DNA from 3 places in the Robertmurraya mangrovi genome. Region 1 is predicted to be linked to each of the others. Evidence: a T-box and tRNA genes for the amino acid it is inferred to sense, from the RefSeq annotation. Region 1 holds a T-box; the other regions hold tRNA genes.
What was found. A T-box is a leader RNA that pairs with one kind of tRNA and senses whether it is charged. The one in region 1 lies ahead of asnS (asparagine--tRNA ligase), so its partner is inferred to be a tRNA-Asn.
Positions count from the first base shown of each region.

Region 2: it has a tRNA-Asn gene. The T-box ahead of asnS (asparagine--tRNA ligase) is inferred to sense a tRNA for this amino acid. The anticodon was not compared.
Region 3: it has a tRNA-Asn gene. The T-box ahead of asnS (asparagine--tRNA ligase) is inferred to sense a tRNA for this amino acid. The anticodon was not compared.

Region 1 covers NZ_JAXOFX010000006.1:6,686-11,242, reverse strand. Annotated here, with positions in the region: gene SM124_RS10785 (hypothetical protein) at 1-203, shown strand, start outside; gene SM124_RS10780 (RidA family protein) at 252-629, shown strand; gene asnS (asparagine--tRNA ligase) at 724-2,115, opposite strand; T-box leader at 2,169-2,401, opposite strand; gene SM124_RS10770 (hypothetical protein) at 2,557-2,931, opposite strand; gene SM124_RS10765 (hypothetical protein) at 3,353-4,557, shown strand, end outside.
Region 2 covers NZ_JAXOFX010000001.1:1,452-6,008, reverse strand. Annotated here, with positions in the region: gene SM124_RS00145 (hypothetical protein) at 1-116, shown strand, start outside; gene SM124_RS00140 (YceI family protein) at 372-902, shown strand; gene SM124_RS00135 (cyclic di-GMP-binding domain-containing protein, MshE-related) at 1,001-1,930, opposite strand; gene SM124_RS00130 (response regulator) at 1,923-2,318, opposite strand; tRNA gene SM124_RS00125 (tRNA-Asn) at 2,843-2,917, opposite strand; tRNA gene SM124_RS00120 (tRNA-Ile) at 2,951-3,024, opposite strand; tRNA gene SM124_RS00115 (tRNA-Gly) at 3,028-3,101, opposite strand; tRNA gene SM124_RS00110 (tRNA-Cys) at 3,111-3,184, opposite strand; tRNA gene SM124_RS00105 (tRNA-Gln) at 3,191-3,262, opposite strand; tRNA gene SM124_RS00100 (tRNA-His) at 3,286-3,361, opposite strand; tRNA gene SM124_RS00095 (tRNA-Trp) at 3,374-3,447, opposite strand; tRNA gene SM124_RS00090 (tRNA-Tyr) at 3,459-3,542, opposite strand; tRNA gene SM124_RS00085 (tRNA-Phe) at 3,554-3,626, opposite strand; tRNA gene SM124_RS00080 (tRNA-Asp) at 3,821-3,896, opposite strand; tRNA gene SM124_RS00075 (tRNA-Met) at 3,907-3,980, opposite strand; tRNA gene SM124_RS00070 (tRNA-Ser) at 4,165-4,257, opposite strand; tRNA gene SM124_RS00065 (tRNA-Met) at 4,274-4,350, opposite strand; tRNA gene SM124_RS00060 (tRNA-Ala) at 4,405-4,477, opposite strand; tRNA gene SM124_RS00055 (tRNA-Pro) at 4,488-4,557, opposite strand, start outside.
Region 3 covers NZ_JAXOFX010000029.1:30,041-34,597, forward strand. Annotated here, with positions in the region: gene SM124_RS23280 (dicarboxylate/amino acid:cation symporter) at 1-42, shown strand, start outside; gene SM124_RS23285 (DUF4179 domain-containing protein) at 261-1,277, opposite strand; gene SM124_RS23290 (sigma-70 family RNA polymerase sigma factor) at 1,274-1,795, opposite strand; gene SM124_RS23295 (universal stress protein) at 1,931-2,350, opposite strand; tRNA gene SM124_RS23300 (tRNA-Arg) at 2,518-2,591, opposite strand; tRNA gene SM124_RS23305 (tRNA-Asn) at 2,601-2,675, opposite strand; tRNA gene SM124_RS23310 (tRNA-Ile) at 2,876-2,952, opposite strand; tRNA gene SM124_RS23315 (tRNA-Gly) at 2,957-3,030, opposite strand; tRNA gene SM124_RS23320 (tRNA-Gln) at 3,052-3,126, opposite strand; tRNA gene SM124_RS23325 (tRNA-His) at 3,140-3,215, opposite strand; tRNA gene SM124_RS23330 (tRNA-Trp) at 3,228-3,301, opposite strand; tRNA gene SM124_RS23335 (tRNA-Tyr) at 3,312-3,395, opposite strand; tRNA gene SM124_RS23340 (tRNA-Asp) at 3,436-3,511, opposite strand; tRNA gene SM124_RS23345 (tRNA-Met) at 3,522-3,595, opposite strand; tRNA gene SM124_RS23350 (tRNA-Ser) at 3,776-3,868, opposite strand; tRNA gene SM124_RS23355 (tRNA-Ile) at 3,882-3,958, opposite strand; tRNA gene SM124_RS23360 (tRNA-Met) at 4,008-4,084, opposite strand; tRNA gene SM124_RS23365 (tRNA-Ala) at 4,169-4,241, opposite strand; tRNA gene SM124_RS23370 (tRNA-Pro) at 4,257-4,333, opposite strand; tRNA gene SM124_RS23375 (tRNA-Arg) at 4,366-4,442, opposite strand; tRNA gene SM124_RS23380 (tRNA-Leu) at 4,504-4,557, opposite strand, start outside.

The sequences.
Region 1 (4,557 bases):
AATTATATGGGTTTGGTGAAACATACCCAAACGAATGTTATCGTTATGAAAACTTTTCTCCTGACTATTTTCTTAAAGAATCAACTAATTTCTTAAATATCATTTGGAGGGAAAAATACAAGAAATTAAGCTATATTCCTTACATTCATAAAAGGATTGATAAGGAAGGGATTCTTATAGAAATGGGTAATACATACCCGTAGAATTTCCATTTATATTTATTTTTTCTAATACTAAAGGAGGAATTGTATATGTCAAGAAAGGCTTTCAGTTCCTCTGGAGCTGTTTCTGTTGGTCCTTATTCACATGCCATTGAATCAGGTGATTTAATATTTTTATCTGGACAAACCCCAGTAGACTCACAGACTGGAAAGCTTGTAGAAGGGGATATTGTTGAACAGACCAATCAATGTTTTAAGAATCTTTTTGAGGTATTGGAAGCAGCAGGATTAACTCCTGATCATGTGGTAAAAGTAAATGTATTTTTAACGGATATGAATCATTTCACAGCAATGAATGAAGTGTATTCCAATCAATTTTCTGAGCCATTTCCAGCTCGCACAACGATAGGTGTGTTATCCCTACCTCTAGGTGCACAGGTTGAAATCGAGATGATCGCTAGAAGATAAAATTCAGGAGACCTGGTTCATCAAAATAATTAAGCTTAATGAAAAACAATAGAGTGCCATTGCACTCTATTGTTCATTTTTTTCACCTATTTAATTAAAAATCTGCATTTCCTGGTGTACGAGGGAATGGGATTACATCGCGGATATTCTTCATTCCAGTTAAATACATGAGTAGACGTTCAAACCCAATTCCATAGCCTGAATGCTTTGTCCCACCGTATTTTCTCAACTCTAGATACCACCAGTAATCTTCTTCATTCATACCAAGTTCTTTAATTCTATCTGCAAGGACTTCTTCTCTTTCCTCACGTTGGCTTCCTCCGATTAACTCGCCAATACCTGGAACTAAAAGGTCAGTCGCAGCTACGGTCTTGCCATCCTCGTTCGCTCTCATATAGAATGCCTTAATTTCTTTCGGATAGTCGGTTACAAAGACAGGACGCTTGTAAATTTCCTCACTTAAGTAACGTTCATGCTCCGTTTGCAAATCCGTTCCCCATTCAACAGGGTATTCAAATTCCTTAGTGGAGTTCATTAATAATTCAACAGCTTCCGTATAAGTGACTCTTCCAAAATCGGATTCTAATGCATTCTTCAATCTTTCAATAAGTGTCTTATCAACAAAGCTATTAAAGAATTCCATTTCCTCAGGCGCTTGTTCAAGAACGTAATTAATCACATACTTGACCATTTCTTCTCCGAGGTCCATGATATCCGGTAATTCTGCAAAAGCAACTTCCGGCTCGATCATCCAGAATTCTGCCGCATGTCTTGCCGTATTAGAATTTTCTGCTCTAAAGGTAGGTCCAAAGGTATACACATTACGGAAGGCAAGTGCAAAGCTTTCCGCATTTAATTGACCGCTAACGGTTAAGTTGGTTTCTTTGCCGAAGAAGTCTGCACTGTCATCCACTTTTCCATCTTCAGTTTTTGGAATCTCGTTCATATTCATTGATGTTACACGGAACATTTCCCCGGCGCCTTCTGTATCGCTTCCGGTAATAATCGGTGTATGAACATATACAAATCCTTTTTCCTGAAAGAATTTATGTAAAGCATAAGATGCAAGAGATCTTACTCTGAAAACGGCTGAGAAGGTATTGGCTCTCGGACGTAAATGAGAGATTGTTCTTAAATATTCAAGAGAATGTCTCTTTTTTTGTAACGGAAAATCTGTGTCCGATAATCCTTCAACAACAATCTTTGTCGCTTTAATTTCAAAAGGCTGTTTCATTTCAGGAGTTGGTACAAATTCACCTTCTATTAACACAGAAGAGCTAATAGGTAACTTCGTAATTTCTTTGAAGTTATCTAAAGTATCTTCAAAAACCACTTGTACACTTTTGAAAAATGATCCATCGTTTAGCTCCATAAAGCCAATTGTTTTGGAATCGCGTAAAGTACGGATCCAGCCTGAAATTTGAACAGTTTGGTCTGTGAATTTTTCTTGATTTCTGTATAAATCTTTTACTACGGTTTTAATCATCATTTGCCTCCATACAGTATTTTTTGCAATAAAAAAAGCCTTCTATCCCCAAAGAAAGGGACGAAAGACTAACTTCCGCGGTACCACCCAAATTGTCATACTATGACCAACTTTAATATTGCTTACCCCAGTAAATAACGTTCTGGTAACGTCTAAGCCTACTTAAGATATCTCTTTCGGTTAGAACTCAGAGGTGTTTTTCATACTTGCATCATCTCCAGGCTTCCACCGTCCCCGGATCGCTATAGAGTATAGCAAAAACTACTCTCCTCTTCATCGATTTAAAAATATGTAGTTTTTCAATTTTCTTGTGATAATTTATCACAAAACATATGATTTGTCCAGTTCTCCTAAAGAAATTCCATCACTTTGCTCAAAGAAACCTAGGCTTATGCCAGTTTGCCTTGTAAGGTAAAAGTTTCTTCAACTTCTCTTTCGTTATCAATCTATGTTTGGAACCTTCAATATCACATATTTTCTAGTCCACATTTGAGTAGTAAGTACAACCTCTTTATCTTCTTTTTCAAAAAATAAACCCGATCCCTCTTGAGTTAAGAATGAATAATCTTTACTCATCATGAAATCAATCACTTTTTGCTTAAAAGCTCCATTTTCATGTTTAGTGATGTAATAAGTATATTCTCCTTCGTCTCCAAGAGGAGTTAACACTTTGTCTGAAAATATTGCTTTTGTTAATACTTCTGTATTTGATATCGATTTTATAGGGGATTGTGGCACAAACAAGTTAAAAATCAAATAACCCATACATATGATCAATCCAAGTGAAACCATCCTAATCATTAACTTCCTATTCATTATTTCACCTCAATTATTTGGACGTTAAATATCGTAGATAGTTACAAAAAAATATTGAACCCTCCTATGTTAATTCGCAATAAATGCATTTATCTTATATAACTAACGGTCAATTCCTGGTTCCCATTTAGTTAAATTACAATGCAACTTTAATAAAGTGGGTGATGGTTTGATAGCTTAAAAGAAAATCAAATAATCACAATGTTCATGGAAATATTTGTTATAATTCATGTAAAAGGGGGAAGACCGATTTTTCGGTACTCCATATGGATACAAAATGAACCATCTATGAACAAATCGAAGATCATTAATGGCAAATTAGTTAGGATGTTATAAACAGAACATCAAAAAGTAGAGTTGTTATCTACAAAGATTCATCTCCATAATCATTCGGAAGGAAAAAATAATAAGGAGAGCAAGGGTGAACATTCAATTAGAGCAAATAATAGGGTCCACTCCTTTTCCTGGAAATGGACGTATGACAGGAAGTTATTTTTGTGAAAATAAAGAGCTTATTTCAATTACCAGCATATTTGACCTTTATGGTTGGGAAGTAAAGAACATTGGAAATGGAAGTTCGTCTTCGGTGTTATTGAAACATCGAGTAACAATTAATCAAGTTGATACAGGTAAAAGAATTGCCACTTTAGATACAAAATATGAAATAAACGAAGTATCCTTCCATCCATCAAAACCAATCGTTGCCATCGCAACAGGGTCTTATGATGGAGGTTATTTATATGAAGGTGAGCTTTTAATTTGGAATTACGAAACAAATACGACGAACAGAGTTTTTGAAGAAAACAGAGAAGTTGTTTCTGCGCGGTTCGATGATCATGGGGATACGATTGTTTTTACATTGAGTCCAAGAGATGATCAGGAGAAACGAGAGGTTGGACTTTATTATATTCACAAAACGAATCATATTCATCGTACAATAAAATTAAGTAAACTACCTCTAGTTGCAACAAGAGAGTTTAAAATTCAACCAAGAACGATGCAAAGAAACAAAATGATAAAAGAAGAAACAATTGCTAGATTAAAAGAGCTTCAACCTAATTACGAATTTCGTACTAACATTTGGGCAGTAAAGTCGTTGAGCGAAACGGAAATCTTATCATCAGGAGAATGTCATTTTCTTGAAAAATGGAAGGATGGACAACGAGAGTGTGCTCATACTTTGTATGCACGTGGTGTACAAATACTCTTTTCAAGTGATGAAAAAACAATCTTTGTTAACACGGAAGCGGTCAAATTACATCCCGAATTTAAATTTGAAGTGCCAGATTATTATTTAATTAGCTTTGATACAAAAACACTTCAGCCTCTTCATCAAACATCGTTACAACGACCAACTGTTGTAACGATGAATAAAGAGAATAATGTTTTGTTAAAAAGTGTCTATGATTCAACCTTTGGTAGGGATAAAGATATATTGATGAACGGTGACCATACCATTTTACAGGAGTGGGATGCAAATAAACCAATCGGCTATTTGAGAGCTAATGGTAAAAGCCATTTTTATTTTTTAACCTCTGAAAAGAAGAGAGGTAATACTAGCTATCAAATATGGGAGCTTGACTCTGTCACGTTTGAGCAAAAGGAACTTGTAACGGTAACCGTGCC
Region 2 (4,557 bases), on a different contig from region 1:
AAACAGATATTGATGAATTATTGGAAGCTACCAGTGAACTAGCTGAGGACGATTGTAGTTATAGGCTCAAAATTATTGAAATTGACAAATTACTTGAAACTACACAAGACTGGTAAATATAGACTAAATTAAATATTAATATATTTGAAAGCTAAGCACCTGGTCTTAGCTTTTTTATTTTTACTTTCTACTTCTCCCCAATACCTTCCTACTCCGACAAGTGATTCCACATTAATGTTTAGATAGTCCTACTACCGGCACGAAAGAACCTTTAAAAACATACTTGACGAAAAGTTAGTTTCATTTTATAATTTATCTTGAAATCAATTATCTCGAATTAAAGATAAATTATAAAAAGGTGGATGAAACTAATGAGTAAAACTAATTGGACAGTAGATAACGCACATAGCAGTGTTGATTTTTCAATCAAACATATGATGATTGCTAACGTAAAAGGTACATTTAAAAACTTTGATGCTCAAGTTGAGGCTGATCCTTCTGATCTAACATCTGCATCTATTCAGTTTAATATTGATATTGCAAGCATCGATACACGTAACGAAGACCGTGACAACCACCTTCGTTCAGCAGACTTCTTTGATGTAGAGAATCACCCTACCATGACATTCAAATCAACTGAAATTGTAAAAACAGATGATGATGAGTATAATGTGACTGGTGAACTAACTCTTCACGGTGTAACTAAGCAAGAAACATTCTCTGTTACTTATGAAGGTTCAGGCAAAGACCCATGGGGAAATGAAAAAGTAGGTTTTAGTGTAGCTGGAAAGCTTAATAGAAGCGATTATGGACTTACATGGAACTCTGCTTTAGAAACTGGTGGAGTACTAGTTGGAGATAAAGTAAAAATTGACCTACAAATTCAAGCATTAAAAGCATAAAGGGATTATTAGATTATTACTACTAGTAAATTCTATAGATACATTTAGTAAAAGAGTCAGCCCTTTTGTTGGGCTGACTCTTTTAGTTAAAAAAACGATTATTTAACTACCTCGGCTTCTTCTGTAGAACTAATTTGAATAAGTTCTGGATTTTCAGAAAGAATGATGTTGAACGACCCTTTTGACAAATGAACGGTAAATATATTTCCTTGCTGTATTCCATCTACAAAAGTATTTTGGCTAAAGTTCTGCGGTTTCATATTTAGCTCGATATCTTTATTAGACATATTAACTAAGAAAATACCGTTATGTAAGTTTAAAAATTCACTTACTGATGCTGCAGCTAATTCATTTACTTCAGTCAATTCTTCTTCTGCATAAATGGAAGCAATTTTTAGGAAAATCTCTGTATTAGAAGATATTGCTGTAAACAATGGAGTTTGACCAGTAATCTCTTGATGAACAAAGCATTCCTTGTTAACTTCTTGCTCTGAATTGTAAGCCTCAAGGTAAACCTGGTCATCAATAAACCTGATTAAATTTTTCATAAATAAGGATAAATAATCTCTATAAAGTTCTTTTAAGGAAGTTGTCTCAATATGAACTAAATTTTCTACTAGAACTTCAATATCCCCATTTTTGATTGCTTCAAATTTATCATCAGAAAGGCTATTTTCATTCTTATATTCGTTTAAAGCTAGTGAGAATTGTTCAATAGTCATATACTCTCGATCCACTAAAGCTTGAGCTAATAATAAATGATTTTGTTTTTGAGCAGTAAGCATACCCTCTAACTGGTCATTCGTCAAGAAACCTAATTCGATTGCTATTTCACCAAATCTTTTATCCATCTGTGTTTGTTTAAGATGAGTTTCTTCTACTTGTAATGGAGTCATATAACCTTCATCTACAGCAAGTACACCCAACTTAACATGAACAGATTTTTGTAATTCAAGTGCATCTTTTAGCTGTTCACTAGTTATATACCCACGGTTCAATAGATAATGGCCGAAGTATTGACTAAACATTTAAACTTCCCTCCTTTTCTTCAAGCAGTATTCTTTCAATTAAGTTAGTAACTGCCTCTAATGTAATTGGCTTTTGTATAAAATCATAGGCACCCTTCTCTAATGCCTTTTTTAGATGTTCCTTAGTACCTGCAGAAGATGCCATTACCACCTTAATTTCTTGGTTTGAAGCTTTAATTTCTTCTAATGCTTCAATTCCGTCCTTATCAGGCATTACAATATCCATGAAGATTAAATCAGGTGAATGTTTTATAGCCATTTCAACAGCAACCGTACCGTTCTCTGCCTCAATAATATCACTACACTTACATTTTTCTAATGTACTTCTTAGTTTTTTTCGAATTAATGCGGAGTCGTCACATATTAATACTCTCAAATTGTTTTCCATCTCTGTCATCTCCCTAAGCAATTTCTCTCCATCACAAATCTAGTTCTACGTACCTGTTCATATCTCCTTCAATAATTCAAAAAAACTATTACTTTATGACTAATTATTGAACATGGGCATATTTCAAGTTTAAAAGTTAACTTTCTAAAATGAGTCACATATTTAGAATAACTAAGCGGAATCTATACGTTCTCGCTTAGCAAATAAATATGAATATCTAAACTAGTTTAAGGAAATATTTTTATTAGTATATATAAGGAGAATAAACATGAGGTTAGTTGGAATTTGTTATAAATGTAATGGGAGTGGATATTTAAAAAAATACTTCTTCTATAAGAAAGAATGCTCGACTTGTACAGGCTCTGGAAGATATATTCAATCAATTCAGGAGTATCGCAACAGTTAGTTACTGATTGATGCAGATTTTATCCTAGATAACTTGTTAAGTTTGAATTCCTTTAAAGTAGAGGTTAGAAAAAGCACAAAAAAAGCTAGGTATAGAACCTAGCTTTAGAATTTATGTATGGCTCCGCAGGTAGGACTCGAACCTACGACCGTTCGGTTAACAGCCGAATGCTCTACCACTGAGCTACTGCGGAATAGTTAGTATTAATCTCACTAATTGTATATGATGGGCCTAAATGGACTCGAACCATCGACCTCACGCTTATCAGGCGTGCGCTCTAACCAGCTGAGCTATAGGCCCATATGGAGCGGGTGATGAGAATCGAACTCACGACATCAGCTTGGAAGGCTGAGGTTTTACCATTAAACTACACCCGCATTATTTTTTGGAGGCGGCACCCGGATTTGAACCGGGGATAGAGGTGTTGCAGACCTATGCCTTACCACTTGGCTATGCCGCCATATAACTGGGCTAGCTGGATTCGAACCAACGCATGTCGCAGTCAAAGTGCGATGCCTTACCGCTTGGCTATAGCCCAAAGATTATTCAGTAAAACTTTTATGGGGCGACTGATGGGAATCGAACCCACGAATGTCGGAACCACAATCCGATGCGTTAACCACTTCGCCACAACCGCCATAATTCACTCTGGCAGGGGTAGTAGGAATCGAACCCACACCAAAGGTTTTGGAGACCTTCGTTCTACCTTTAAACTATACCCCTAAATAAGAAAATGGTGGAGGGGGACGGATTCGAACCGCCGAACCCTAAGGAGCGGATTTACAGTCCGCCGCGTTTAGCCACTTCGCTACCCCTCCAAAATAAAAGGTGGCTCAGGACGGAATCGAACCGCCGACACAAGGATTTTCAGTCCTTTGCTCTACCAACTGAGCTACTGAGCCGTTTTTTGAAATACTATTCAATATGTTTTGCTTCGTCCTTCGTCCCGATTTACGAGGATGGAAAGACAAAGATGTAATTCAAATCGGTACGCTGGATGTTTTTTCAAGAAGTATATTCATCGTGCTCTACCAACTGAGCTACTGAGCCGTATATTTCATATTAATTTCTCAAATTAAACGAGTATTATATAGTATGGCGGTCCCGACGGGAATCGAACCCGCGATCTCCTGCGTGACAGGCAGGCATGTTAACCGCTACACCACGGGACCAGATGGATTATTGCGGGGACAGGATTTGAACCTGCGACCTTCGGGTTATGAGCCCGACGAGCTACCAGACTGCTCCACCCCGCGATAATAGTATTTGTTTTAGATTGCAGATGCTCTTTGTTAAGCATTTTCTATTCCGATAAACCGCCTCGATTTCAGAAAGCATCTCAAGAAGTGGCTCAATCGGTGCGCTGTAGAGTAATCGAATAAGCATATTCGACCGTGCTCCACCCCGCGATAATAGTATTATAGATATTCTTTTTAAAAATGGAGGAGGTAGAGGGATTCGAACCCCCGCGCGGTTTGACCCGCCTGTCGGTTTTCAAGACCGATCCCTTCAGCCGGACTTGGGTATACCTCCAATAAAGTTTAAATTATGGTAGCGGCGGAGGGAGTCGAACCCACGACCTCACGGGTATGAACCGTACGCTCTAGCCAGCTGAGCTACACCGCCAAATTATTATGGTAGATTCTTTTCACTCCACTACGTTCCGTGAAAAAATCTAAGTGGAGCCTAGCGGGATCGAACCGCTGACCTCCTGCGTGCAAGGCAGGCGCTCTCCCAGCTGAGCTAAGGCCCCATAAAATTGATGGTCGGGAAGACAGGATTCGAACCTGCGACCCCTTGGTCCCAAACCAAGTGCTCTACCAAGCTGAGCTA
Region 3 (4,557 bases), on a different contig from region 1:
AATGATACTATTTCTAATAAATCAGCGGTAAAAGCGAGTTAATTATGCAAAAAAGAGCTTAAAATATAAGCTCTTTTTTGTTTGCATAACTGGATATCATCAATTTGATTGGGTATATCTTCGGAAAGGAGCAATATATCATCGATTTTAACCTTTTTATCATCGAATTTTTCAAAATATCGTTTTTTCGACAAATCAGGGGATAAGTCCGTACAATTGTGTAAAAGATATGAGTCGTTTTATTCCCTCTTGTCTACAAATCAGGATCCAATTTCAACCTCTACCTCTAAACCTTTAATCTTGCTCACATCTAACCTCTCATGGTTTAGCTCTGTTGGTCTTAATATAATTGATTTTGGAATTTCAGAAGATGGAGAAAAAACTAATTTATATCTTTGGCCTAGTTTATCTTTGTTGATCTTTCCAGAGCTAGAAATCATCCCTAACATTTGACCCTTATCATCAATTAACTCAAAATTAGTATAATGTAACTTATTTTGTTTTGATTCCACTATTTTCACTAGTACTTCGGTCGAACTAACAGAAAAAGTTAGTTTTTCTAAAATAACAGAAGTCCCACCATAGTTTTTTGTAGCCATTGGCATGATAGATTTACTATCCTTATCACTTTTTGTTACTGGAAAAGTAAAATGCCAATCACCATTTATATCTCCAAGTTTTTCAATCCCCATATCTAGCTGAAAATGATCTTTTAGTGACCCTTCTATATTTAAATGAAAAACACCTGCAAGTTTGTTTTCACTAATTTTTGTACTACTTCCACCTACCCCATATGTCCCTAAGGGTTTTCCGTCCATTTGAAAGTTCATTTTGGGGTTCAAAAGGCTATCTAATTTTTCCTCAGATTCTAATAAATATCCAATCGATATCATCGTCCCATCATGGAGGACCTCAGTTACAGTAACCTTAATTCCTTCATCAACTGCGCTTTCTCCTATTGTTGACACCATCCCTTTCTCACGGGCTTTATTTAAACTTTCTTCCCCTATTAATTGAAAGACTGATTCAAAGACGGGAATCTGCTTAATTGTATCCGCTAAGCTTGTTGACGTTGTACCAATACCTATGGCTACTGCAACTATAGATGCCGTTGCAATAGATGCTAATTTCTTTCTCTTGTAAAATATAGATCTACTCTTTCTTTCAGGTAAAGAATGTAATGTCTCAGTCACTCGATCTTTAACTACATCAGGAATTACAAGCTTTTTACCCTTCAAATGTTTTTTTATTTCTAGATCCAGATTTTGATTACTCATGGTAACAGCTTCTTCCCTTCATATTGAAATAATCTAGACAATTCATTCCTTGCTCGGCTCAATCTTGATTTAACTGTCCCTTCCGGAATTTCTAAAGTCTGTGCAATTTGCTTTACACTCAAATCTTCAAAATAATAAAGAATAACCAACATTCGAGTTTCTTCATTAAGGGAGTTTACGACCTCGTTCACCTCTATTTCATCGTAGGAACCTGTTTGTGTAACTGGTTCCTTCCATCCCTCTAAAGGAATCACTTTCTGTTTTGAACGTAGTATCTGATTGCATACATTAATTAAGATTCTTATTAACCAGGTCTTGAAAAATTTTGGTTCCTTTAATGATTCGATGGAGGTGTATGCCTTTAGAATCGTTTCCTGAATGGCATCCGCACAGTCTTCATCGGACTTTACTATCGATTTCGCTATTCGATACATTGTGCTCTCACTTGCTTCTATGATTCGAATAAAAGCTTCTTTATTCCCTTTACGAGCACTTGTCACATCCAATAAATCAAACAAGCTGAATACTCCCTTCTCTAACTAACTACTAATTAGATAAAAGATTTCTACATACGGTTCACTTTTTTTTAAAAATTTTTAAAAACACAAAAAAGACGACCCATTACAGTCGCCGTGTTTAGAGAAAAAGGAGCCTTATTTTACAATCATCACCGGTGCCTTTACTCTCTTTGCCACTTTATGACTCACACTTCCTAAAACCATTTCTTGAAATTTATTTAACCCTCGGCTCCCGATAACAACGAGATCAAAATGATTGGAATTAGCATAATTAACAATCGTTGGGCCCGGTTCTCCGTGTAAAATCTCTATTTTATATGTAATATTTTTTTCCTGAAGCTTCTCTTCTATGGGTGCTAATCTTTTCTTGCGTTTTTCTTCCACAACGGTTTGGTCATAATGATGAAGGATATCTTCTTTTGATCTTTGACCGTCAATAACATAGATAACAGTCATCTCTCCATTTGGGTTATCTTCTAATAAATGCAATGATTTTTCAAAACTACGAATAGAATGAGCAGAGCCATCTGCCGCAAGTAAAATTTTATTAAACATATCCTCACCCCTGTTAAATCTATTATAAAGTAATCTTCATTAAGTGAGGAAAAAAGTTTTTATAAAAGTTACCATTATACTTTGTAGAACAGATGTTGAATTTCCTCTGAACTAGACACCAAACCTCATTATATAAAAAAAACCAACTCGTTATGAGTTGGTTTTTACGCGCCTTAGAGGATTCGAACCTCTGACACACGGCTTAGAAGGCCGTTGCTCTATCCAGCTGAGCTAAAGGCGCAAATATGTATGGCTCCGCAGGTAGGACTCGAACCTACGACCGTTCGGTTAACAGCCGAATGCTCTACCACTGAGCTACTGCGGAATAGTTAGTATTAGCTTCCTGTATCTATCTTACTTTGCCGAATGTCCCCATCTCAGAAAGTAAAGCAAGAAGTGTCTCGATGGGTACAACTCGTAGCAAATTCAATGATGAATTGCTCGTTGCTCTACCACTGAGCTACTGCGGAATAGTTAATGTAAATATATTATACTCGATTAATTAGTAATTATACAACTAATTAATGGTGGGCCTAAATGGACTCGAACCATCGACCTCACGCTTATCAGGCGTGCGCTCTAACCAGCTGAGCTATAGGCCCCAATTGGAGCGGGTGATGAGAATCGAACTCACGACATCAGCTTGGAAGGCTGAGGTTTTACCATTAAACTACACCCGCAATGGATTTATAAAAATAAAATGGCTGGGCTAGCTGGATTCGAACCAACGCATGTCGCAGTCAAAGTGCGATGCCTTACCGCTTGGCTATAGCCCAAAAAAATGATAAATGGGGCGACTGATGGGAATCGAACCCACGAATGTCGGAACCACAATCCGATGCGTTAACCACTTCGCCACAATCGCCATAGTTTTCCTTGGCAGGGGTAGTAGGAATCGAACCCACACCAAAGGTTTTGGAGACCTTCGTTCTACCTTTAAACTATACCCCTAAATTAAAAATGGTGGAGGGGGACGGATTCGAACCGCCGAACCCTAAGGAGCGGATTTACAGTCCGCCGCGTTTAGCCACTTCGCTACCCCTCCGAGTTATCCATTAGGGTAAATAATATATATATGATTATAATGGCGGTCCCGACGGGAATCGAACCCGCGATCTCCTGCGTGACAGGCAGGCATGTTAACCGCTACACCACGGGACCAGATGGATGATTGCGGGGACAGGATTTGAACCTGCGACCTTCGGGTTATGAGCCCGACGAGCTACCGGACTGCTCCACCCCGCGATAATAATATTTATATCATATTGCACATGCTCTTTATTAAGCATTACCTATTCCGATAAACCGCCCCGATTTCGGAAAGAATCTCAAGAAGTGGCTCAATCAGTGCGCTGTAGAGTATTCGAAGAAGCATATTCGACCGTGCTCCACCCCGCGATAATAATAACCTATTCTTTTAGAAAATGGAGGAGGTAGAGGGATTCGAACCCCCGCGCGGTTTGACCCGCCTGTCGGTTTTCAAGACCGATCCCTTCAGCCGGACTTGGGTATACCTCCGATGTTAAACAAATGGTGGACCTTGTAGGACTCGAACCTACGACCGGACGGTTATGAGCCGTCTGCTCTAACCAGCTGAGCTAAAGGTCCTTTCTAAGAGATCTTAACTCAATGCTACTTACACCATTTAAAGATTAATTGGTAGCGGCGGAGGGAGTCGAACCCACGACCTCACGGGTATGAACCGTACGCTCTAGCCAGCTGAGCTACACCGCCAAAATTTTAAGTGTGATTCATTCTACTACGAAATGAGTTGAATGGAGATTCTTTTCACCACTACGTTACGAAAAAAAATCTAAGTGGAGCCTAGCGGGATCGAACCGCTGACCTCCTGCGTGCAAGGCAGGCGCTCTCCCAGCTGAGCTAAGGCCCCATATTAATATAATCATGGTCGGGAAGACAGGATTCGAACCTGCGACCCCTTGGTCCCAAACCAAGTGCTCTACCAAGCTGAGCTACTCCCCGTTTGTATCAAGTTGCAACTGCTTGATAATTAATGGCGCGCCCGAAAGGAGTCGAACCCATAACCTTCTGATCCGTAGTCAGACGCTCTATCCAATTGAGCTACGGGCGCTTATTAATCTTTTATCTTATAGTTTGTTGGAAACTTCTTTTGCTTTTGCAAAAAAGTTAAGTGCCGAGGACCGGAATCGAACCGGTACGGTAGTCACCTACCGCAGGATTTTAAG